DNA from 2 places in the Kineococcus gurbantunggutensis genome. Region 1 is predicted to be linked to the other one. Evidence: riboswitches for the same ligand, from Rfam matches in the RefSeq annotation. Region 1 holds a riboswitch; the other holds the start of a gene.

The links. A riboswitch is a leader RNA that binds a small molecule or an ion and turns the genes downstream of it on or off. The one in region 1 is predicted to bind S-adenosylmethionine.
Region 2: it holds a riboswitch for S-adenosylmethionine, as region 1 does, so the genes downstream of both, ACRYR7_RS09710 (flavin reductase family protein) here and ACRYR7_RS15310 (aminotransferase-like domain-containing protein) in region 1, are expected to answer to the same signal.

Annotation. Positions count from the first base shown of each region.
Region 1 is NZ_JBJLSG010000082.1:453-11,510, reverse strand. It holds gene ACRYR7_RS15345 (LLM class flavin-dependent oxidoreductase) at 1-909, shown strand, start outside; gene ACRYR7_RS15340 (NtaA/DmoA family FMN-dependent monooxygenase) at 920-2,242, shown strand; gene ACRYR7_RS15335 (dipeptide ABC transporter ATP-binding protein) at 2,327-3,949, opposite strand; gene ACRYR7_RS15330 (ABC transporter permease) at 3,968-4,831, opposite strand; gene ACRYR7_RS15325 (ABC transporter permease) at 4,828-5,820, opposite strand; gene ACRYR7_RS15320 (ABC transporter substrate-binding protein) at 5,826-7,469, opposite strand; gene ACRYR7_RS15315 (GNAT family N-acetyltransferase) at 7,510-8,004, opposite strand; gene ACRYR7_RS15310 (aminotransferase-like domain-containing protein) at 8,001-9,233, opposite strand; SAM riboswitch class I at 9,525-9,619, opposite strand; gene ACRYR7_RS15305 (FAD-binding oxidoreductase) at 9,711-11,058, opposite strand, start outside.
Region 2 is NZ_JBJLSG010000038.1:10,274-21,331, reverse strand. It holds gene ACRYR7_RS09750 (tRNA-dihydrouridine synthase) at 1-211, shown strand, start outside; gene ACRYR7_RS09745 (glutathionylspermidine synthase family protein) at 211-1,464, shown strand; gene ACRYR7_RS09740 (DUF350 domain-containing protein) at 1,499-1,915, shown strand; gene ACRYR7_RS09735 (amidohydrolase) at 1,986-3,515, shown strand; gene ACRYR7_RS09730 (SRPBCC family protein) at 3,528-4,016, opposite strand; gene ACRYR7_RS09725 (ArsR/SmtB family transcription factor) at 4,013-4,363, opposite strand; gene ACRYR7_RS09720 (FBP domain-containing protein) at 4,421-4,984, opposite strand; gene ACRYR7_RS09715 (TetR/AcrR family transcriptional regulator) at 5,039-5,623, opposite strand; SAM riboswitch class I at 5,744-5,836, shown strand; gene ACRYR7_RS09710 (flavin reductase family protein) at 6,117-6,653, shown strand; gene ACRYR7_RS09705 (ABC transporter substrate-binding protein) at 6,650-7,786, shown strand; gene ACRYR7_RS09700 (ABC transporter permease) at 7,792-8,631, shown strand; gene ACRYR7_RS09695 (ABC transporter ATP-binding protein) at 8,607-9,377, shown strand; gene ACRYR7_RS09690 (LLM class flavin-dependent oxidoreductase) at 9,374-10,786, shown strand; gene ACRYR7_RS09685 (hypothetical protein) at 10,937-11,058, shown strand, end outside.

The DNA.
Region 1 (11,058 bases):
GGCCTGACGGCGCTGACGTTCGAGGACTCCCCGCTGCCGGACGCGCGCAACCCCGTCGGCCACCTGGACGCGGTGCAGCGCGCGGCGTTCCTGGCCGGCACCACCGAGGGCGTCGGGCTGGTGCCGGTGGTGCCCACCACGTACACCGAGCCCTTCCACGTGGCCGCGCAGATCGCCTCCCTGGACCACTCCTCGGCCGGGCGCGCCGGGTGGATCGCCACCGCCACGCCGGAACCCGCCGCCGCCCGGGCGGTGGGCCTGCCCGCGCTGGCCGGGGAGGACCTGCGCACCGAGCTGGCCGACGTCGTGGGCGCCGTGCGCGCCCTGTGGGACTCCTGGGAGGACGACGCGGTGGTGCGCGACGTCGCCACCGGTCGCTACGTCGACCGCGACCGGCTGCACCACGTGGACGTCGACACCGGCCGCTGGTCGGTCAAGGGCCCGCTGACCGTGCCGCGCTCACCGCAGGGGCAGTCGGTCGTGCTGGCCGCCGAGGGGGCGCTGCCGGCCGGTCAGGTCGACGTGGTGCTCACCGGGGACCCGGCGGCCCGGCGCACCGCGGGAGGCCCGCTGGTCGTGGTGGAGGTGGAGTTCGCGCTGGACACCGAGGCCGCCCCCGCCTCGGAGCGGGTCGCGGCCCTGGACGCGGACGCACCGGCACCCGACCGCGGCCGGGTGCGCTGGACGGGCCCCGGCGAGGGGTTCGCCCGGTTCCTGGCGGACCTGTCGGGGCGCGTGGACGGCGTGCGCCTGCACGCCGCGGTCCTGGACGAGGACCTGCGGCAGCTGGTGCGCACCACGCTGCCGGAGCTGCGGGCGGCCCGCCTGCTGCGGGCCCCCCTGAGCGGGTCCACCCTGCGCTCCACCCTCGGCCTGAGCCGGCCGGCCAACCGCTTCGCGACCGCCTGAGGAACCGACGATGAGCAGCAGCGAGTTCCGCTACCCCGACGCCACGGTGCACTTCGGGGTGTTCTTCCAGGGCGTGAACCACACCACCGTCTGGTCCGACCCGCGCAGCGGGTCGCAGGTGCACCACTCCACGTTCACGCAGCTGGTGCGCACCGCCGAGCGAGGCCTGTTCGACGCGTTCTTCCTCGGCGAGGGCCTGCGGCTGCGCGAGCAGCGCGGGAGGATCCACGACCTCGACGTCGTCGGGCGCCCCGACGCCCTGACCGAGCTGGCGACGCTGGCCGGCCTCACCGAGCGCATCGGCCTGGTCGCCACCCAGAACACCACGTACAACGACCCGGCGGACCTGGCCCGGCGCCTGGCGTCCCTGGACGTGCTCTCCGGCGGGAGGGCCGCGTGGAACGTCGTCACCACCGACAACGCCTGGACGGGGGCGAACTTCCGCCGCGGCGGGTACCTCGACCACGCCGACCGGTACGAGCGCGCCGAGCGGTTCGTCGCGATCGCCCGGCGGGTCTGGGACAGCTGGGACGGGGAGGGTTTCGCCCCCGTCCGCCACGAGGACCGGCTCTTCGACGTCGAGGTGAGGCCCACCGTGCCGCGCAGCCCGCAGGGCCACCCGGTCGTCTTCCAGGCCGGCGACTCCCCCGCCGGGCGGGACTTCGCCGCCCGCTCCGCCGACGTCGTCTTCTCCCGGCACGGCACCGACCACGCCGACGCGCTGGAGTTCGCCGACGACGTGCGCCGCCGCGTGGTGGCCGCGGGCCGCCCGGAGGACGACGTTCTCATCCTGCCGGGCACCCAGATCGTCCTCGGCGACAGCGACTCCGACGCCGAGGAGAAGGCCCGCTGGGTGCTGGAGAACCAGGTGACGCCCGCCACGGCGCTGTCCCTGGTGGGGCAGGTGTGGGGCGAGGACCTGTCCGGCCACGACCCGGACGGGCCGCTGCCGGCGCACGACCCGGTGATCTCCGACATCGACGGCACCCGCGGGGCCGCGCGCCAGGGCCACGACCCGCGCGCCATCGCCCGGCAGTGGCGGGCGGTCGCCGAGGAGAACAAGTTCTCCCTGCGCGAGCTGGTCATCCACAACTCCGCCGAGCGGGGTTTCGCCGGCACCGCCTCGGCGGTGGCGGACGAGCTGACGCGCTGGGTGCGCACCGGTGCCAGCAGCGGGTTCAACATCACGCCCTACCTGGTGCCCAGCGGGCTGGACGACGTCGTCGACCAGCTCGTGCCCGCCCTGCAGGACCGCGGCGCCTACCCCACCGAGTACGTGGGCACCACGCTGCGCGAGCACCTGGGGCTGCGGGCCCCGCTCACCCACCGCTGACGCGCGCGCGGGGCACGGGCGCGAGCAGGCCCCGGCGGACCGGGCAGACCGGTCCGCCGGGGCCTGCGCCGTGGGCGCGGGGGCCTACGCCGTCGGCGCCGGGGCCGGCGCGTCCAGCGGGCGGGGCACCGCCGCGATCAGCGCGCGCGTGTACCCCTCGCGCGGGGCGGTGAGGACGTCCTCGACGGTGCCGCTCTCCACCACCCGGCCGGCGCGCAGCACCGTGACCGTGTCGGCGACCTGGCGCACCAGCGCCAGGTCGTGCGAGACGAACAGGTACGTCAGCCCCAGCTCGCGCTGCAGGCGCACCAGCACGTCGACGATGCCGGCCTGCACCGTCACGTCGAGCGCGGAGGTGGGCTCGTCGAGCACGAGGACGTCGGGGCGCAGCACGAGGGCGCGGGCGATCGCCACGCGCTGGCGCTGGCCGCCGGACAGCGCCGAGGGGCGCCGCCGGGCCAGGCGCTCGTCCAGGCCGACCTGGGCCAGCGCCTCGCGCACGCGGGCGGCGCGCTCGGCGCGCTGCCCGACGCCGTAGCGGTCCAGCGGCTCGCGCACGATCCGCTCCACGCGCCAGGTGGGGTCCAGGGAGGTGAAGGGGTTCTGGTAGACGAGCTGCAGGTGGCGCCGCGCGGCGCGCAGCTCCCGGTGCGAGCGCCCGTCGAGGCGCTCGCCGGCGACGCGGACCTCCCCGTCGTCGGGCACCTCCAGCCCCAGCAGCAGCCGCACCGCCGTCGTCTTGCCCGAGCCGGACTCCCCGACGAGCGCGTGGGTGGTGCCGGCGGCCACGGAGAACGACACGCCGTCCAGGGCGAGGGAGCGGGTGCCGCCGACGGTGAAGGACTTGGTGGCGGCGCGCACCTCCACCTTCGGCGGCGCACCGGCCGGCGCCGGGGCCGGGCGGCGGTCGCGGTAGCGCTCCGGGTTCAGCGCGGGCACGTCGGCCTGCAGGGCGCGGGCGTAGGCGGTGCGCGGCGCGGCGAACACCCGCGCGGTCGGGCCGGCCTCCTGCACCCGGCCGCCGCGCAGGACGACGACGTGCTCGGTGCGCTCGGCGGCCACGGCGAGGTCGTGCGTGATGAGCAGCAGTCCGATGCCGAGGTCGGCGCGCAGCTCGGTGAGCAGGTCGAGCACGCGGCGCTGCACGGTGACGTCCAGGGCGCTGGTCGGCTCGTCGGCCACCAGCAGCGCCGGGCGCGGCAGCACCGCCAGGCCGATCAGCACCCGCTGCAGCATGCCGCCGGAGAGCTGGTGCGGGTGCGAGCGGTGGACGCGCTCGGGGTCGGGCAGGCCGACGCGCTCGAACGTCTCCAGCACGAGCCGGCGGCGCACCGCGGGGTCGCGCTCGCCGGTCAGGGCCGCGGCCTCCTGGGCCTGCGAGCCGATGGTGCGCACCGGGTTGAGCGCGTTGCCGGGGTCCTGCGGCACGAAGCCCAGGGTGCGCCCGCGCAGCGGCCGGAAGCGGCGCTCGCTCAGGCCCAGCACGTCGGTGCCCTCGACCTCGACGACGCCGCGGGCGCGCCCGCCGTGCCGGGGCAGCAGGCGCAGCACCGAGCGGGCGATCGTGGACTTGCCCGAGCCGGACTCGCCGATGAGGGCGAGGCTGCCGCCGCGGGGCAGGGAGAAGGAGACGTCGGAGACGACCTCGGTGCGGTCGTAGGCGACCGACAGGCCCTGGACCCGCAGCAGCGGCGGGGTGTTCGACACGGTGGTCCTCCTGGTGGGTCAGCCGGTGCCGCGCAGCCAGCGGCTGATGCGGTTGACGGACAGGACGGTGGCGGTGGTGACCGCGGCGGGCGCGTAGACCAGCCACGGCGCGGTCGGGTAGTCCTTGCCGGCGGAGACGAGCAGCCCCCAGTCCGAGGCCGGCGGCGGGTCCCCGTAGCCCAGGAACGCCAGCCCGGCGATCACCAGGATCGACAGGCCGAACTGCAGCACGGCCAGGGCCAGCACGGTGCGCGAGGCGTTGGGCAGCACGTGCCGCAGCAGGACGTGGGTGCGCGAGCCGCCCTGCAGGAACGACGCCTCGACGAACACCGAGCGGCGCGTCTTGAGGACCTCCGAGCGCATGACGCGGGCGAAGACCGCGACGGCGGAGACGCCGGTGGCGACGGCGGCGTTGATGGTGCGGAACCCCAGGGAGCTGACGACGACGACGGCCAGCAGGAAGCTGGGGATGGCCAGCAGCACGTCCACGAGCCGGGCCAGGACCACGTCGACGAGGCCGCCGAGGAACCCCGCCAGCAGGCCGACGGCACCGCCCACCACGACCCCGATCACGACCGCGACGAGCGCGCTGCTGACCGAGGAGGCGGTGCCGTGCACGACGCGCGCGAACAGGTCCCGCCCGAGGTGGTCGGTGCCGAACCAGTGCGCCGCGCTGGGGCCCAGCAGCTTCTGCGAGGTGACGCCGTCCACCGGGTCCTGGCCGGTGAACAGCCCCGGGGCCAGCGACCAGGCCACCACGACGGCCAGGACGAGCAGGGACAGCACGACGGTCGGCGGGACGGCCGGCGCACCGCGCCGCCCGGGACCGCGGCGCCCGGGCGCGCTCGCGGCGGCGCGGACGGCGGTGACGGTTCCGCTCACGGGGTGCTCACCTCCTGCGCGAGCACCTCGCGCTGGGCGGACGGACGGTTCGGGGTGCTGCGGACCCGCGGGTCCAGCAGCGGGTGGACCAGGTCGGCGACGAGGTTGACGACGACGAAGACGACGGCGGCCAGGGAGACCACCGCCTGCAGGACGGGCAGGTCCTGGGTGGTCACCGCGGACTCCACGAGGCTGCCGACGCCGGTGCGCCCGAAGACGGTCTCGGTGATGAGCGCGCCGCCGAGCAGCTCGCCGACCGTCAGGGCCAGGACGGTGACCACCGGCAGCGAGGAGGGGCGCAGCAGGTGGCGCAGCAGCAGCCGCGTGCGGCCCAGCCCGCGCGAGCGGGCGACGGAGGCGTACTCCTGGCGCGACTCGTGGTCCAGGCCGGCGGTGAGCACCTCGGCCAGCTGCGCCGAGACAGGGATCCCCAGGGCCACGGCGGCGAAGAACGTCGCCCAGGCGGAGTCGGGGTAGACGACCCGGAACAGGCCCAGCTGCAGCGCGAAGACGTGGATGAGCACCAGGCCGATGACGAAGTTCGGCACCGACAGGAACAGCGAGGGCAGGGCCCGCAGGGGGCCCTGCGCGTACGGGGGCAGGTACTGGGTGCCGAAGGCGGTGAGCACCGCGAGCACCACGGCCACCGCCAGCGCCGAGGCCGCCAGCACCGCGGTCGGGCCGAGGACGTCGCCGATGGACTGCGACACCGGCAGGTTGCTGCGCAGGGAGACGCCGAGGTCGCCGGTGACGAACCGCGACAGCGACTCCCACAGCTGCACGGGCACCGGCTGGTCGAGGCCGTAGTAGGCGACGATGCGCGCGACGTCGGCCTCGGTGAACCCGTTCTCCGGGTTGCGCAGGGTGGTGGTCACTGGGTCGCCGGGCAGCACGGTGATGACGACGAAGGTCGCCACGTAGGCGAGCAGCACGACGACGACGGCCTGCCCGACGCGCCGGGCGGCGAAACCGAGGTACCCGCGGTCCACGGCGCTCAGCCCTCCAGGTGCGCGGTGTAGTAGTTCGCGTAGGCGACGCCGTTGTAGGTGACGCCCTTCAGCCGGGGGGTCTGCGCGTAGATGCGCTGGACGATCTGCTCCAGCGGCACGTACAGGCCCTGCTCGAGGACGTGCTGCTGCAGCTGGTCCACGGCCGCGGCGCGGGTGTCCAGGTCGACGGCGCCGGCGACGGCGTCGCGCAGCTGGTTCAGCGTCTCGTCGCCCTCACCGAGCCCGAACCAGTCCTCGCCGCCGTTCGCGCTGGTGAGGATGCTCGCCACGGTGCCCACGTCGATGAAGCTGCGGGTCACCTCGTAGTTCGAGAGGGTCTTGTTGCCCGTGACGCGCTCGCCGTAGGTGACGACGTCGTAGACCTGCAGGTCCACGGTGAAGCCGACGGCGCCCAGCTGCTGGGCCACGAGCTCGTCGACGGCCTGGGAGGTGACCAGGTAGGGGTTCGGGTACAGCGTCACCGCCAGCGGCTGCCCGCCCCTGGAGCGCTCGCCGCCGGGTCCGGGGACCCAGCCGGCCTCGTCCAGCAGCCTGCCGGCCAGCGCGGCGTCGAAGGCGAACTCCGCGGAGTGGTCGGTGGCCTCGGGGACGTTGCTCTGCAGGAAGGACCGCGCGACCTGCCAGTCCGGGGTGTAGACGGTGGAGAGGATCTCCTCGCGGTCGATGGCGTGCTGGAACGCCCGGCGCACGCGGACGTCCTGGAAGGGCGCGGCCGAGGCGTTGAGGCGGTAGCCGTGGGCGAAGCCCAGGTAGCGCGGGACGGCGACCTCGAGGCCGGCCTCCTTCAGGGAGGCCAGCTCCTGCGGGGTGGCGTTGTAGGCGACGTCGGCCTGCCCGGACCGCAGCGTCGCCGTGCGCAGCGAGGACTCCTTGACGACCTTGTAGGTGATCGAGTCCAGGGTCGCCGGGCCGGTGCGGCCCAGCGCCTGCGGCCCCCAGGCGTAGTCCTCGCGCCGGGCGAGGACGACGTTGTCGCCCTCCTTCCACGACCGCACGACGTACGGGCCGCTGCCGACGTCCCGCGAGAGGTCGGCCTGCTGCTCGGCGCTCAGGGCGATCGTCGCCGGGGAGACGAGGATGGAGCCGTGGTAACCCAGGGTCGGGACGAACCCCAGGGTCGGGGCGTCGAACTCGACGACCACGGTGGTGGCGTCGGCCGCCGAGGCGGCGGCGTAGGTCTTGGGGAACAGGCCGATGGGGTTGATGCCGTCCTCGGGGCGGCCCCTGGCCCAGTGGTCCAGGTTCGCCACGACCGCCTCGGCGTCCAGGGCGGTGCCGTCGGAGAAGGTGACCCCGCTCTTCAGGTGCAGGGTGAACTCGGTGGCGTCGGCGTTCTGCTCCCAGCGCTCGGCGATCCACGGGCTGACCTGCCCGTCGGCGTCGACGTGGACGAGCTTGTCGGTCACGTGTCCCCAGACGTTGCCCTGGAAGCTGGAGATCGCGCTGTTGTTGGGGATCCAGGTGTCGCCGAGGGAGTCGATGAGGAAGACGACGTCCCCGCCGGCCCGCGCCCCCTCCCCGGCGCCGGACCCGGAGGCGGCGCCGCCGCAGGCCGCCAGCGGTGCGGCGGCGGCGGCGGCGCCCAGCGCGGTCAGGACCGTGCGGCGCGAAGTGTTGTCGGTGCTCACGGGGTGCTCTCTCTCCTGCGGTGGTGTGCGGGACGGGGGTTCACAGGCGCTTGGCGAAGCAGCGGCTGTGCGGGAGGGCGTCGTAGGGCGGGTAGGGGTCCACGGGGGTCCAGCCCTCGCGCCGGTACAGGGCGATGGCCTCCGGCTGCAGGGCGCCGGTCTGCAGCAGCAGCCGGTCCAGGCCCGCGGCGCGCGCGGAGCCCTCCACGCGGGCGAGGGCGGCGGCGGCCAGGCCGTGCCGGCGGTGCCCGGGGTGGACGTAGACGCGCTTGACCTCGTGGCGCACCGGCTCACCGGGGTGGGCCAGGCGGCGCAGGCTCGCGGTGGCCGCGGGCTCGCCGTCCACCAGGGCCAGCCAGGTGAGGAGCACCTCGTCGGCGGCCGGGCCCGGCGGCCGCGGGCGCGCCCCGCCGCCGGGCGGGGCGTAGCGCGGGTGCAGCTCGGCGTCCATCGCCGCGCGCAGGGCCGCCACCCGGGGGTCGTCCCAGCCGGTCGCGCTCCACAGGGCGGTGCGGGGACCGGTGGCCAGGCTCACCGGCGCGCCAGCGGGGAGGCCAGGGCCACGGCCACGCGGTGCACGGCCTCGTCCAGCTCCCCGGGGGTGAGGTCGGAGAACCCCCACCGGAAGCGGTCGGTCAGCTCGTGCGGCCCGGCGGGGCTGAAGTAGCGGCCCAGCGGGAAGTCGACGGCGTTCTGCCGCGCGACCTCCAGCGCCCGCTCCAGGTCGGTGCCGGGGTCCAGGACGCGGCCCCAGGAGAAGATCCCGCCGTCCACGGCGGGCAGCTCCACGACACCGTCCAGCTCGCGCCGCACCGCCGCGCGCAGGGCCTCGTGGCGCTGCGCGAGCACGGCGCGGGTGCGGGCCAGGGAGGTCTCGTACGCCCCGGGGGCGCGCAGGAAGCGCAGCACCGAGCGCTGCACCACCAGGGAGGTGTGCTGGTCGGAGTCGCGCCGGGCGTCCTGCAGGGCCGGCACGACCCACTCCGGCCCGGTGATCCAGCCCAGGCGCAGCCCGGGGCCCAGCGTCTTGGAGAACGTGTTGACGTGCAGCACGTTCCCCGACGCCGGGTCCAGGTCCGGGGTGCGGCCGCCGTCGAAGCGCAGCTCCCGGTACGGGTTGTCCGACAGCAGCAGGAACCCGTACCGCTCGGCCAGCTCCACCAGCCGGTGCCGCACCGCGAGCGGCTGGCTGGCACCGGTGGGGTTGTGGAAGTCGGGGATCGTGTAGAGCACCTTGGGCCGCGCCCCGGCGCGCAGCGCGTCCTCCAGCGCGTCCACGTCCAGGCCCTGCGGGCCGGTGGTCACGGGCAGCACCTCGGCCCGGCGCTGGCGCAGCAGCGTGAGCACCAGCGGGTAGGTGGGGTTCTCCACGGCCACGACGTCGCCGGGGTCCAGGAGGGCGTCGAAGAGCAGCGCCAGGGCGTGCAGGGCGCCGTTGGTCACCACGACGCGCCGGGGGTCCACCCCCTCGTGGGCGCCGATCCACTCGCGCAGCTCCGGGACCCCCAGGGGCACGGAGTAGCGCAGCGCAGGGGCGGCGGGGTCGGCCAGCTCCTCGGCGAAGGCGCGGGAGAGCTCGGCCAGCGGCAGCGCGGCCGCGCCGGGCACGCCGCCGTGCAGGCCGATCGTGCCGGGCACCGGCGCGGCCGGGCGGGGGCCGAAACCGGTGGCCGGCGGCACCGCGCGGGCCCGCCGGGAGAGCAGGTGGGCGCCGGCGGCGGCCTGCTGCTGCGCGGCGGGGGGCAGTTCCTGGGTCGTGGTCACAGTGCTCCTCGGAGGGGTGGCGGGCGCACGCGGGCACGCCCGGCACCGGGAGGGCGGGGCGGTGCCCGGCACCGGGACGGCAGGGCGGTGCGCGCGGGGTGAGCGGTGCGCGGGGTTTCCCGCGGGGCGCCCGCGGGTCCAGCGGGTCCCGCGGGGTGTTCTCGGTGCTGCGGCGCGGTGGCGGCGCGGCGTCAGCGACAGGCCGACGCGCAGCGCCGGCACAGGTCGACGACGCGGCGCGAGCGGGCGCAGAAGCTGCGGGGACGGCGCAGCGGGCCGTACGGCATCGTTCCTCCATCGTTCCTGGCGGAAGCACCCGCACCCGTTCGCACGGGGGGTTGCTGCGGCGTCGTCGAGCCAGGTCTCTCGGCCGCTCTCGATGGTTGCCCGCTCACTGTGGCGTGCGGGAGGAGGTGTTGTCAACGACCCGGTGCCCGGGACCGCCCCGGGGTTCCCCGGGCACCGGGAGCCGTTGCGCTACAGCGCCTTGCCGGGGTTGAGGATCCCCAGCGGGTCGAACACCGCCTTCACGGCGCGCTGCAGCTCGCGCACGCGGCCGGGCAGCTCCTGCCCGATCCAGCGCTGCTTGGCGGTGCCGATGCCGTGCTCGCCGCTGATGGTCCCGCCCAGGCGCAGCGCCGTGGCCACGAGGTCGTCCGCGGCGGCCTCGACGCGCTCGCGCGCGTCGGGCAGCTCGGCCCCGGCCGAGAGCAGCGGGTGGAAGTTGCCGTCGCCGGCGTGGGCGACGGCGCGCACCTGCACGCCGTGCTGCTCGGCGATGCGGCGCAGCTCGCGGTGGAAGGGGCCGATCTGCGACTTCGGCACCGCCACGTCCTCGCCCACGGCCACCTTGTCGGTGACCGGCCCGCGCCCGGAGCGGCGCAGCTCCCAGTGCTCCTCGGCCTCGGCGCCCGCCAGGTGCCGCACCCGCCCGCCGGCCGCGGACAGCGCGGCGGCGATCTCCCGCGCCTCGGCCTCGGCGCCGTGCCCGTCGGTCTGCACCAGCAGCAGGGCCTCGCCGCCGGCGGCCAGGGCGGTGCCGGAGTGCGCGTCGACGTCGCGCAGGGTCTGCCCGTCGAGCAGTTCCAGCACGGCCGGGCGCGCGGCGCCGGCGGTGACGGCGAGCAGCCCGGCGGCGGCGTCGTCCACCGAGTCGAACCAGACGGCCAGCGTGCGCTCGTCGACGGGGCGCGGGCGCACCCGCACCGTGATGCCCACGACGACGCCCAGCGTGCCCTCGGAACCGGTGAACAGCCCCACGAGGTCCAGGCCGGTGACGCCCTTGATCGAGCGGTGGCCGGTGGAGATCAGCTCGCCGTCGGCCAGGACGACGTCCAGGGCCAGCACCGACTCGCGGGTCACGCCGTACTTCGCGCAGCGCAGCCCCCCGGCGTTCGTCGCGACGTTCCCGCCGATGCTGGAGATCCGCCAGCTCGCCGGGTCCGGGGCGTAGCGCAGCCCGTGCGGGCGCAGCGCGGCGTCGAGGTCGGCGCCGAGCACCCCGGGTTCCACCCGGGCGACCTCGTCGGCGGGCGAGACCTCCAGCACGGCGTCCAGCCGCTCGGTGGACAGCACGACCCCGCCGGTCACGCCGCTGGCACCGCCGGACAGCCCGGTGCCGGCGCCGCGGGTGACGACGGGCACGCGGTACCGGCTGGCCCAGCGCAGGACGGCCTGCACGCCGGCGACGTCCGCGGGCCGCACCAGGGCGAGCACGCCGGGGGCCGCCGGCGTGCCGGAGCGGTCGGTGACCTCCGCGGGCGAGAAACCCGTGCGGACGGCGTCCGGGCCGAGCTGCGCGGCCAGTTCCGCCAGGGCCTGCCCG
Region 2 (11,058 bases), on a different contig from region 1:
GTGCGACGACGACGGCGTGCGCGCCGGCGGCTTCGGCTGGTACTACCTGCCGCTGGGCGCCCGCGCCGTCGGCCTGGGCCAGCGCGTCAGCGGCGGCACCGCCAGGCCGCCGGCGCGCGCGGCGGTCGTGCGCGGCGGGGTGCCCGCCGACGGCGGCACGATCGCCCGCGGCGGCCTGGGCGGCGGCAGCGACTCCAGCGTGGGCGGCTGATGCGCCGGGTGGCCTCCGAGCCCCGCCCGGGCTGGCGGCGCACGGTGGAGTCGCAGGGGCTGCTGCACGCGGTGGGCCGCGCCGAGCCCGGCGAGGGCGCCGAGCCCGGCGAGGGTCCCGGGGAGGGTCCCGGCGGGACGCCCTACTGGGACGAGTCCGCCGCGTACGCGTTCACCGAGGACGAGGCGGACGTGCTGGAGGCGGCCACCGAGGAGCTGCACGCGATGTCGGTGCGGGCGGCGCGGCGGGTGCTGGACGAGCCGGACCTGTACGCCTCCCTGGGGCTGCCCGAGCACGCGGAGGGGATCCTGCGGCGCAGCCTGGAGGCGGGCGGGCCCTCGCTGTACGGGCGCTTCGACCTGGCCTACGACGGCAGCGGCCCGCCGCTGCTGCTGGAGTACAACGCCGACACCCCCACCGCGCTGCTGGAGGCGGCGGTGGTGCAGTGGTACTGGCTGGAGGACCTGCACCCCGGGCGCGACCAGCTCAACACCCTGCACGAGCGCCTGGTGCTGGCGTGGCAGCGCCAGCTCCCGGGGCACGCCGGGCGCACGGTGCACTTCGCCGCCGGGCAGACCGAGCCGACCGAGGACTGGGTGACGCTGGCGTACCTGCGCGACACCGCCCGCGAGGCCGGGCTGGTGGACGTGGGCCTGCGGATGGAGGACATCGGCTGGTGGCAGGAGGGCGGGCGGTTCGTCGACCGCTACGACGTGCCCGTCGACGTCTGCTTCAAGCTCTACCCGTGGGAGTGGATGCTGGCCGAGCGGTTCGGCCCGCTGCTGGACGCCCCCTCGGCGCGCATCTCCTGGATCGAGCCGGCCTGGAAGGCGCTGCTGTCGTCCAAGACGCTGCTGGTGGCGCTGTGGCGGGAGTTCGAGGGGCACCCGAACCTGCTGCCGGCCTCGCTGGAGGAACCCGGCGCGGGCGCCGGCTGGCCCGGGGTGGTGAGCAAGCCCGTGTTCGGCTGGGAGGGCGCCGGGGTGCGGGTGAAGGTGGGCGACGTCGTGGAGGACAGCCCGCCGGCGCACACCACCGGCCAGCGCCTGGTGCACCAGCGCTACGCCGAGCTGCCGGTGTTCGACGGCAACCGCGCCGTCGTGGGCAGCTGGGTGGTCGACGGCCGCGCCGCCGGGATCGGCGTGCGCGAGTCGCGCACCCTCGTCACCGACCTCGACGCCCGCTTCGTGCCGCACTACCTGGAGTCGCCGCGCTCCACGCCCGAACAGGTGCAGCGGTGGTTGCAGGAGTGACCCCGCCCCCACCGCTACGACCCCTGGAGGGAACGTGCTCGCCGGTCTCGGTTACGCCACCGCCTACTCGCTGCTGGGGGGTCTGCTCCTCGGGGTGGGTTTCCTCGTCCTGGACCTGCTGACCCCGGGGCGGCTGGCCCACCACATCTGGGTGGAGCGCTCCGCGAACGCGGCGCTGGTGCTCTCCTCGGGCTTCCTGGGCCTGGGCCTGGTGGTGTTCGCGGCCATCTGGACGAACGCGGAGGCCGGGTTCGGGCGCGCGCTGGCGTGGACGGCGGCGTTCGGGCTGCTGGGCGTGCTGCTGCAGGCGCTGGCGGGGGTGGTGCTGGAGGTGCTGACGCCGGGGCGCATGCGCGAGGTGCTGGTGGAGCGCGAGCTGCACCCGGCCAGCGGCGTCGTGGCCGCCGCGCAGCTGGCGGTGTCGTTCGTGGTGGTCGCCTCGATCTGGTGAGGCGGGGCGCCGCGGCGCCGGCGCGGCGCTCGGGCACGCTGGTGCCCCACCGCCACCGAGGGAGACGCCCGTGCCCGACCGCCCCGCCCCCGCGGACCCCGCCCCCGCCGTCCTGCTGCGCCGCGTGCGCGTGCACGGCGCGCCGGCCGCCGACCGCGAGCGCGACGTGCTGCTCGCCGGCGGGCGCGTGGTGGCGATCGGCGACGACCTGCGCGGCGAGCTCCCCGGCCCGGTGCCGGGCGCGGACGCGGAGGTCGTCGAGGCGGGCGGGGCGGTGCTGCTGCCGGGGCTGGTGGACGCGCACGTGCACCTGACGCAGTGGGCGGCGGCGCGCCGGCGGGTGGACGTCCTGGCCGCCGGCTCGGCGCGCGAGGCGGTGGATCTGCTGGCGCGCGGGGCGGCGCCGGGCGACGACCTGGTGCTGGGGCACGGGTTCCGCGACGCGCTGTGGCCGGACGAGCCGCACCGGGACCTGCTGGACGCCCGGTTCGGGGACCGCCCCGTCGTCGTGGTCAGCCAGGACCTGCACGCGGCGTGGGTGAGCTCGGCGGCCGCGGCGCGCTTCGGGGTGGCGGAGCCGAGCGGGCTGCTGCGCGAGGCGGAGGCGATGGCGCTGACCGCCGCGGCCGGGGACGTGGGCGCGCCCGTGCTGGACCGGTGGGTGCTGGAGGCGACGGCGGCGGCCGCCGCGCGCGGGGTCACCGGGATCGTGGACCTGGAGTACGCGCCGCCGGCCGCGTGGGCGCGGCGCGCGGCGCTGGGCGAGCCGGCGGTGCGGGTGGCCGCGGGCGTGTGGCCGGACTGGCTGGACGACGCGGTGGCGCGGGGGCTGCGCAGCGGCGACCAGGTGCCCGGAGCGGGCCCGCGGGTGCGGGTGGGGCCGGTCAAGCTCGTGGTGGACGGCTCGCTGGGCACCCGCACGGCGTACTGCTGCGACGCGTACCCGCCGCCAGCGCCGGCGGGCCCGCACGGGGTGCTGCGGCTGCCGCCGCGGGAGCTGGAGCCGCTGCTGCGCCGGGCCGCGGCGCACGGCTTCGACGTGGCGGTGCACGCGATCGGCGACGCGGCCGTGGCGGTGGCCCTGGACGGTTTCGAGGCGGTGGGCTGCACGGGGCGGGTGGAGCACGCCCAGCAGGTGCGCGAGCAGGACCTGGGTCGCTTCGCGCGCCTGGGCGTGGTGGCCAGCGTGCAGCCGCGCCACGCCGTCGACGACCGCGACCTGTCCGAGGCGCACTGGGCCTCGGGGCTGGGGCGGGCGTTCCCCTACGCGGCCCTGCACGCGGCCGGGGCGGAGCTGCGGCTGGGCTCGGACGCGCCCGTGGCGCCGCTGGACCCGTGGGACGCGGTCGCCAGCGCGGTGCACCGCTCGGTGGACGAGCGCCCCGCCTGGCACCCGGAGCAGCACCTGCCGCTGGAGGTGGCGCTGCGCGCGGCGTGCGACGGGCGCCCCGCCGTGCGGGTGGGCGACGCCGCCGACGTGGCGCTGGTGCCCGAGCCGCCCGCCGCGGTGCTCGCGGCGGGCGGCGCGGACGCGCTGCGGCGCACCGGGGTGCTGGGCACGCTCGTCGGCGGGGTGTGGACGCACCGCGCCGGGGTGTGAGGCGCGGGGCGCTCAGGCGGGCACGAGCAGGTCGTCCATCTGGCCGACGGCCAGGCTGAGGCCCTCGAGCATCCCCATGGCGAGCATCTGCTCCAGGGACTCGGCGCTGGCGAAGCTCGAGGTGATCGTCATGCGGGTGCCGGGACCCCGCGGGTCCAGCACGACGCGCGTGCGGCTGGGCGCGGGCTCGGTGGCGGGCTCGCCGTGCTCGTCGGCGAAACCGTCCTCGAACTCCAGGGACCGGGGTTCGTCCAGGTCCGCGAAGCGCCACCAGCCGTGGGCGCGCTCGCCGTCGGGGCCGGTCATGAAGTACCGGGCCGACCCGCCGGGGGCGGGTTCGAGCAGGGTGAAGGTGGCCGGCCAGGTGGGCGGGCCCCACCAGCGCTCCAGCCGGCGGGCGTCGGTCCACAGCCGCCACACCGCCTCCGGCGGCGCGGCGAACTCGGCGACGAGGACGAGGGTGAGGTTCTCGCGGTCGGGGGTGGCGCTCAGGACGGTCACGACGGTCCCTCCGGTCTTCCTTCGGCTTCTTCGGCGAGGAGTTCGTGCATGCGCTCGACGCGCCCGGACCACAGCAGCTCGAGGCGCTGGAGCAGGTGCGCGGCGGCGCGGACGGTGGCGACGTCGCCGCGGACGAGCTGCTCGCGGCCGCGGCGCTCCTTGGTGACGAGCCGGGCGCGCTCGAGGACGGCGACGTGCTTCTGCACGGCGGCGAAGCTCATCTCGTAGCAGCGGGCCAGCGCCGTGACCGACGCCTCCCGCTGCAGGACGCGGGTGACGATGTCGCGGCGCGTCGCGTCGGCCAGGGCGGCGAAGACGCGGTCCGCGTCGAGTTCACGTACAACCACAAAGTTGTACGTTACGCGCGGGCGCGCGCGGGCGCAAGACCCCCGCGCCCGCGCGCCTCAGCGCTCGCCGAGCACCGAGGCGACGAACGCCGCGGCCCGCCCGGCCAGCGCCGCGCGGCGCTCCTCGACGCTGCGGCCGGGGTCGGGGCGCAGCGCGTGCGTGCCGCGCTCGACCTCCACGCACCGCGCGCACGCCAGGTCGGCGCAGGCGTAGACGCCGACGGTGTCGCCGCGCCGGCCGGCGACCCCGGCGCGCGGGGCCGCGAACAGCGCCACGTCCCCGGCGGCGCGGGTGGTGCGGCACAGGTCGCACATGGCCGCCGCGCGCGCTCCCCCGCCGGTGGGCGCGCGCAGCACCAGCCCGCGCGGCGCGCCGTCCGCTCCCGCGTCCAGCACGAGCAGCACCGCGCGCTCGGGCGCCTTCGGGTCGCGCCAGCCGGCGACGGGGTCGGTGGCGGTGTCGACGTCGCGCACCGAGGCTGGCACGGTCAGCCGCGACGCCTCGCCCTTGCTGCAGTTGCGCAGCGCGCGGCGCACGACGTCGTCGGTGAGCACCAGCGCTCCCCCCGCCGCCCCGGTCGCCCCGGTCCTCCCGGTCGTCGTGGTCCCCTCGTCCGGCACGGTCCCTCCTCCCCGGGCACGGGCCCGGTGCTCGTCTCGATCCACCGCAGGCCCTCAGGCCGGCGCGTCCCCGCGCGGCCAGGACGCCAGGGCGCGGTCCACGCCGCGCAGCGTCGCCAGCCACGAGGCCTCGCGGTCCCCCTCGGAGCCGAAACCCCCGGCCGCCTCCAGGGAGACGAAACCGTGCAGCGCGCTGCGCGAGAACCTCACCGCGTCCGTCAGGTCCGCCGGCGCGATGTCGTACCCCTCCAGCAGGCGGTAGCTCAGCCGCGCGATGCGGTGGTGCCCCTCGCTGGTAGCCGCGACCTCCGGCGGCAGCCGGGCCGTCGCGGCGGCGTAGCGGCCGGGGTGCTCGAGCACGTACCGGCGGAACGCCACGGCGGAGCGGGTGAGCGCCTGCTCGCCGGAGACCCCGGCGATCGCCTCGGCGAGCACCTCGGCGAACTCCTCCGCCGCCCGCACGCACACCCGCTGGCGCAGGTCGGCGGCGCTGCGCACGTGCGAGTACAGGCTCGCGTCGGCCACGCCGAACCGGCGGGCCAGCGCGGAGACGGTGACCGCCTCCAGGCCCACCTCGTCGGCCATGTCGGCCGCGGCCTCGACCAGCCGCGCCGCGGTGATGCCGGCCCTCGGCGACACGCGCACCCCTCCCCTAATTTCCCTAGGACCGAACCTAGGACCTCTAGGTGGGCCGTGTCCAACCGGTTCCACCCCGTCCTCGCGTTGACACCGCGCGTGAGCGCGTGCCAGGGTTCCAGCACGCCATCCAGAGCGGCTGAGAGACCTGGCTCGTCGACGCCGCAGCAACCCCCCGGAGACGGGAGCGGGTGCTCATGCCGGGAACGATGGGAGAAACCGATGGACCCGCTCGCGCGAGTTCCCGCACGCCACGCCCACCGGGCCGTGGAACGCCGCCACGTGGACCTGTGCCGCGTGGGCAGCGCGCTGTGTCGCGCGCCGCGCGCCTGACCCGGCGCACCCCCGCACCACCACCACCACCACCGCCACCGCACCCGCCCCGGCGGGCGCGCCGCGCGGTGCCCCCCTCCCCCGACCCGGCCCCGGGCCGCGCCGCCGCACGCCGGTGCGCGGCGCGCACCGCCCGGGCACCCCCGCACGCCCAGGAGCGTCCGTGACCCTCGAAGCACCCCCCGCCCCCACCACCCCGTCGCTGCCGCGGTTGTTCGCCGCGCACGCCGGCGGCGTCGCGGTCGTCACCGCCGACGCCGGGCACGGCCCCGCGGGTTTCACCGCCACGTCGGTGAGCTCGCTGTCGCTGGACCCCCCGCTGCTGGTGTTCAACGTCTCGAGCACCTCCTCCAACTGGGACGCCGTCGCCTCCGCGCCCACCGCGGCGGTGCACTTCCTCGACGCCTCCCAGGCGGACCTGGCCCGCCGGTTCTCCACCCGCGGCGCGGACAGGTTCGCCGCCCCGCTGGCCTGGTCCCCGCTGCCCGGCGGCGCACCGGGCCTGGACGAGGCGCCCGTCGTCATCACCGGCCCCGTGGAGCACCGGTTCGCCGCCGGCGACCACCACCTCGTCGTGCTGCGGATCGCGTGGGCGCAGGTCCGCCGCCCGCACTCGCCGCTGCTGCACCACGCCGGCGGCTACCACCGCCTGGGGACCGGCGCCCCCGAGGGCCTGACCGCCGCGGCGGTGACCGCGTGAACTCCCTGAACTCCGTGAACCACGTGGACCCTGTGGGCCGCCCGCGGCCGCGCACCGCGCGGCGGGTGCCCGGCGCGCTGGCCGCCGCGGCCGCGCTCGCGCTGCTCGCCGCCTGCGCGGGCGGGCGGGCCGACGCCGCCGCCGAGCGCCCCGCGCAGGTGCCGCGGCAGGTGCCCGCCGGCACCGCGCTCGTCGTGGCCGACCAGTCGCAGCAGCTGCAGACCGTCCTGGCCGCCTCCGGCCAGGACGCGGAGCTGGCCGCCGACGTGCGGTACGCGAACTTCACCGGCGGCCCGGCGATCCTGGAGGCGTTCCGCGCCGGCGCCGCCGACCTGGCCACCGTCGGGGACACCCCGCCGATCCAGGCCCTGGCCTCCGGCGCCGACGTGCGCATCGTCGCCGCGCGGCGCTCCAGCCCCGACGCCTCCCGCCTGGCCGTCGCCCCCGGCGCGGGCGTGCGCACGCTGGAGGACCTGCGCGGCAAGCGGATCGCCTACGCCGAGGGCACCGCGCAGCAGTCGATCGTGCTGCGGGCGCTGGCGGGGGCGAGCCTGCGGACCTCCGACGTGGAACTGGTGCGCCTGCAGCTGGCCGACTTCCCCGACGCGGTGCGCACCGGCCAGGTCGACGTCGCCGTCCTGGGCGAGCCGAACCTCACGCGGTTCCTCGACGCCGCCCCCGGCGGCAGCGCCCTGCCGGTGGAGGAGACCGCCGGCACCGCCACCGGCCTGAGCTACCTGTACGCGCGCGGGGAGGCGCTGGACGACCCGGCGACCTCGGCCGCGATCGCGGACTACGCCACCCGCTGGGTGGCGGCCTGGCAGTGGGTGAACGGGCACCGCGAGGAGTGGGTGCAGCGCTACTACGTCGAGAACCAGGACGTCAGCGCCGAGGACGGCCGGCGCATCGTGGAGACCGGCGGCACCATCACGTTCCCGCCGCTGGACGAGGACCTCGTCGCCGTGCAGCAGTCCACGATCGACACGATCGCCGCCGCCGGGGAACTGCCCGTCGACGACCTCGACGCCCGCGACGGTTTCGACCTGCGCTACGCCCCCGTCGCGGCCGACGCGGTGGCCGCCGCCGCAGGGCTGGCCGAGCCCGTCCCGGCGCCCGTGGCGGTGACCCGGTGAGCGCGCTGAGCACCGGGACCGCGGTGCCGCCGCCGGCCGTCGCGCCCCGGACGGGCGCCGCCCGCCGGGTGCGGCGGCTGGGGCCGGGCCGGCCGCTGCCGCTGACGCGGGCCTGGGGCCCGCTGCTGCTGCTGGCGGCCTGGTCGGCCGCCTCGGCCACCGGGGCGCTGGACCCGCACACCCTGTCCGCGCCCTGGACCGTGGTCACCACCACCGCCGACCTGCTGGCCGACGGGCGCCTGCAGTCGAACCTGCTGGCCTCGCTGACCCGTTCCGCGCTCGCGCTGGTGGCCGGGGTCGGCCTGGGCACGGCGCTGGCGCTGGCGGCCGGGCTGAACCGCTGGGGCGAGGCGCTGCTGGACGGGCCGATCCAGGTCAAGCGGGCGATCCCGAGCCTGGCGCTGATCCCGCTGGCGATCCTGTGGCTGGGCATCGGCGAACCCATGAAGGTCACGGTCATCGCGCTGGGCGTGCTGGTGCCCGTGTACCTCACCACCCACGCCGCGCTGCGCGGGGTGGACGCGCGGTTCGTGGAACTGGCCGAGACCCTGGGCCTGACGCGCCGGGAGTTCGTCACCCGCATTGCCCTGCCCGGCGCCCTGCCGGGGTTCTTCACCGGCCTGCGGATGGGTGTGACGGTCTCCTGGCTGGGCCTGGTGGTCGTGGAGCAGATCAACGCCACCAGCGGCATCGGCTACCTCATGACGCAGGCGCGCACCTACGGGCAGACCGACGTCATCGTCGTGGGCCTGGTGGTGTACGCGCTGCTGGGGCTGCTCTCCGACGCCGCCGTCCGCGCCGCCGAGGGGAGGGCCCTGTCGTGGCGACGATCGCTGGCGGGCTGAGCGCCCCCGCCGTCCGCACCCGCGCCCTGGTGCGCCGCTTCGGCGGGCGCACCGTGCTGGACTCCCTGGACCTGGACCTGGCGCCGGGGCAGTTCACCGCCCTGCTGGGCCGCTCCGGCTCCGGCAAGAGCACGCTGCTGCGGGCGCTGGCCCGCATCGACCACGACGTGAGCGGCTCGGGGGAGATCGAGGAACCCGGCGACGTGTCCGTGGTGTTCCAGGACTCGCGGCTGCTGCCGTGGGTGCGGGTCCTGGACAACGTCGTGCTGGGCCTGCGCGCGCCGGACGCGCGCGAGCGGGGCCTGCGCGCGGTGGCCGAGGTGGGACTGGCGGGCCGCGAGCGCGCCTGGCCGCACGAGCTGTCCGGCGGGGAGCAGCAGCGCGTGGCGCTGGCGCGCTCCCTGGTGCGCGAACCGGCGCTGCTGCTGGCCGACGAGCCGTTCGGCGCCCTGGACGCGCTGACCCGGCTGCGGATGCACGCCCTGCTGCGCGAGCTGCACGCCCGGCACCGGCCCGCGGTGCTGCTGGTGACCCACGACGTCGACGAGGCGCTGGCGCTGGCCGAGCGCGTCGTCGTCCTCGTCGACGGCCGCGTCGGCCTCGACGTCGCGGTGGACCTGCCCTCCCCGCGACCGCGCGAGGACCCGCGCGCGGTGCACCTGCGCACCCGGCTGCTGAGCGCGCTGGGCGTGCACGAGGACGCCGGCGCGAGCACCCCCCGACCCCAGGACGGAGAGACCCGATGAGCACCACCGGCGGCGCGGCACCGCGCACCCTGCACCTGAACGCGTTCCTGCTGAACGTGGGGCACCACGAGGCGGCGTGGCGGCTGCCCGAGAGCGACCCGCACGCGCACCTGGACCTGGCCCACTACCAGCACCTGGCCCGCACCGCCGAGCGCGGCCTGTTCGACTCGGTGTTCTTCGCCGACTCCCCCGCCCTGCTCGGCGACGTGGCCCGTCGCCCGGCCGGGACGCTGGACCCCACGATCCTGCTCACCGCCCTGGCGGCGGTGACCACCCGCATCGGCCTGATCGCCACGGCCACCACGACGTACAACTCCCCCTACGAGCTGGCCCGCAGGTTCGCCTCGCTGGACCACGTCTCCGGCGGGCGGGCGGGCTGGAACGTGGTGACCACCGCGACGCTGGAGGCCGCGCGCAACTTCGGCCTCGACGAGCTGCCCGCGCACGCCGAGCGCTACGCGCGCGCCGCGGAGTTCCTCGACGCCGCGCGGCGGCTGTGGGACAGCTGGGAACCGGGGGCGGTGCTGGCCGACAAGGCCGCGGGGGTCTTCGCCGACCCCGCGCGGGTGCACCCGGCGGCGTTCGAGGGCCGGCACGTGAGGGTCGCCGGCGCGCTGAACCTGCCGCGCTCGCCGCAGGGGCACCCGCTGCTGGTGCAGGCCGGTTCCTCCGGGGACGGCAAGGACCTGGCGGCCCGCTACGCCGACGCGGTGTTCACCGCCCAGCAGACGCTGCCCGAGGCGGTGGCGTTCGCCGCCGACGTGCGCGCCCGGGCCGCGGCGGCCGGGCGCGACCCGCGCTCGGTGCTGCTGCTGCCGGGGGTCGTGCCCGTCCTGGGGGGCACCGAGGCGCAGGCCCGGGAGCGCGAGGCCGAGCTGGACGCGCTCATCGTCCCCGAGCACGCCCGCCGCCAGCTCGCGCAGACGCTGCGGGTGCCGGTGGAGGAGCTGGCCCTGGACCGGCCCCTGCCGCCCGACCTGCCGGGCGAGGACGAGATCGAGGGCGCCAAGAGCCGGTACACCCTGATCGTGGAGCTGGCCCGCCGCGAGGACCTCACGGTGCGCGAGCTCATCGGCCGCCTGGGCGGCGGGCGCGGTCACCGCACGCTCGCCGGCACCCCCGAGCAGGTCGCCGACGCGCTGCAGAGCTGGTTCGAGGCCGGGGCCGCGGACGGGTTCAACGTCATGGCGCCGGTGCTGCCCTCCGGCCTGGAGGAGTTCGTCGAGCATGTGGTGCCGCTGCTGCAGCGCCGCGGGCTGTTCCGCACCGAGTACACCGGCACCACGCTGCGCGAGCACTACGGGCTGCCCGTCCCGCCGCACCCGAGCGAGCGGCGGGCCGGGACGCGGGACGCGGTGCCGGAGGCGGTGCGGGCCGGCCGGGTGCGCGAGGCGGTCGCCGCGGGCTGACCGGGACGGCCGGGCGGTGGGCGCCGGGCGGTGGCCGCCCGGCGTTCACCGCCCGGCCACCGCCCGGCCGCCCGCGGCGGGTACCCACGGGACCGCCACACGCCCGTCCCGCGTCCGGCCGCTGCGCCCGGACCCGCCCCTGGAGGTCCCGTGCCGACCACCCGCCCCGCCCGCACCCCGCGGCGCACCGCGCACCGCACCCCGCGCCGCACCGCGGCGGTCCTCGCGCTGGCCCTGGCGCCCCTGGCCGCCGGGGCGCTGGCCGCCCCGGC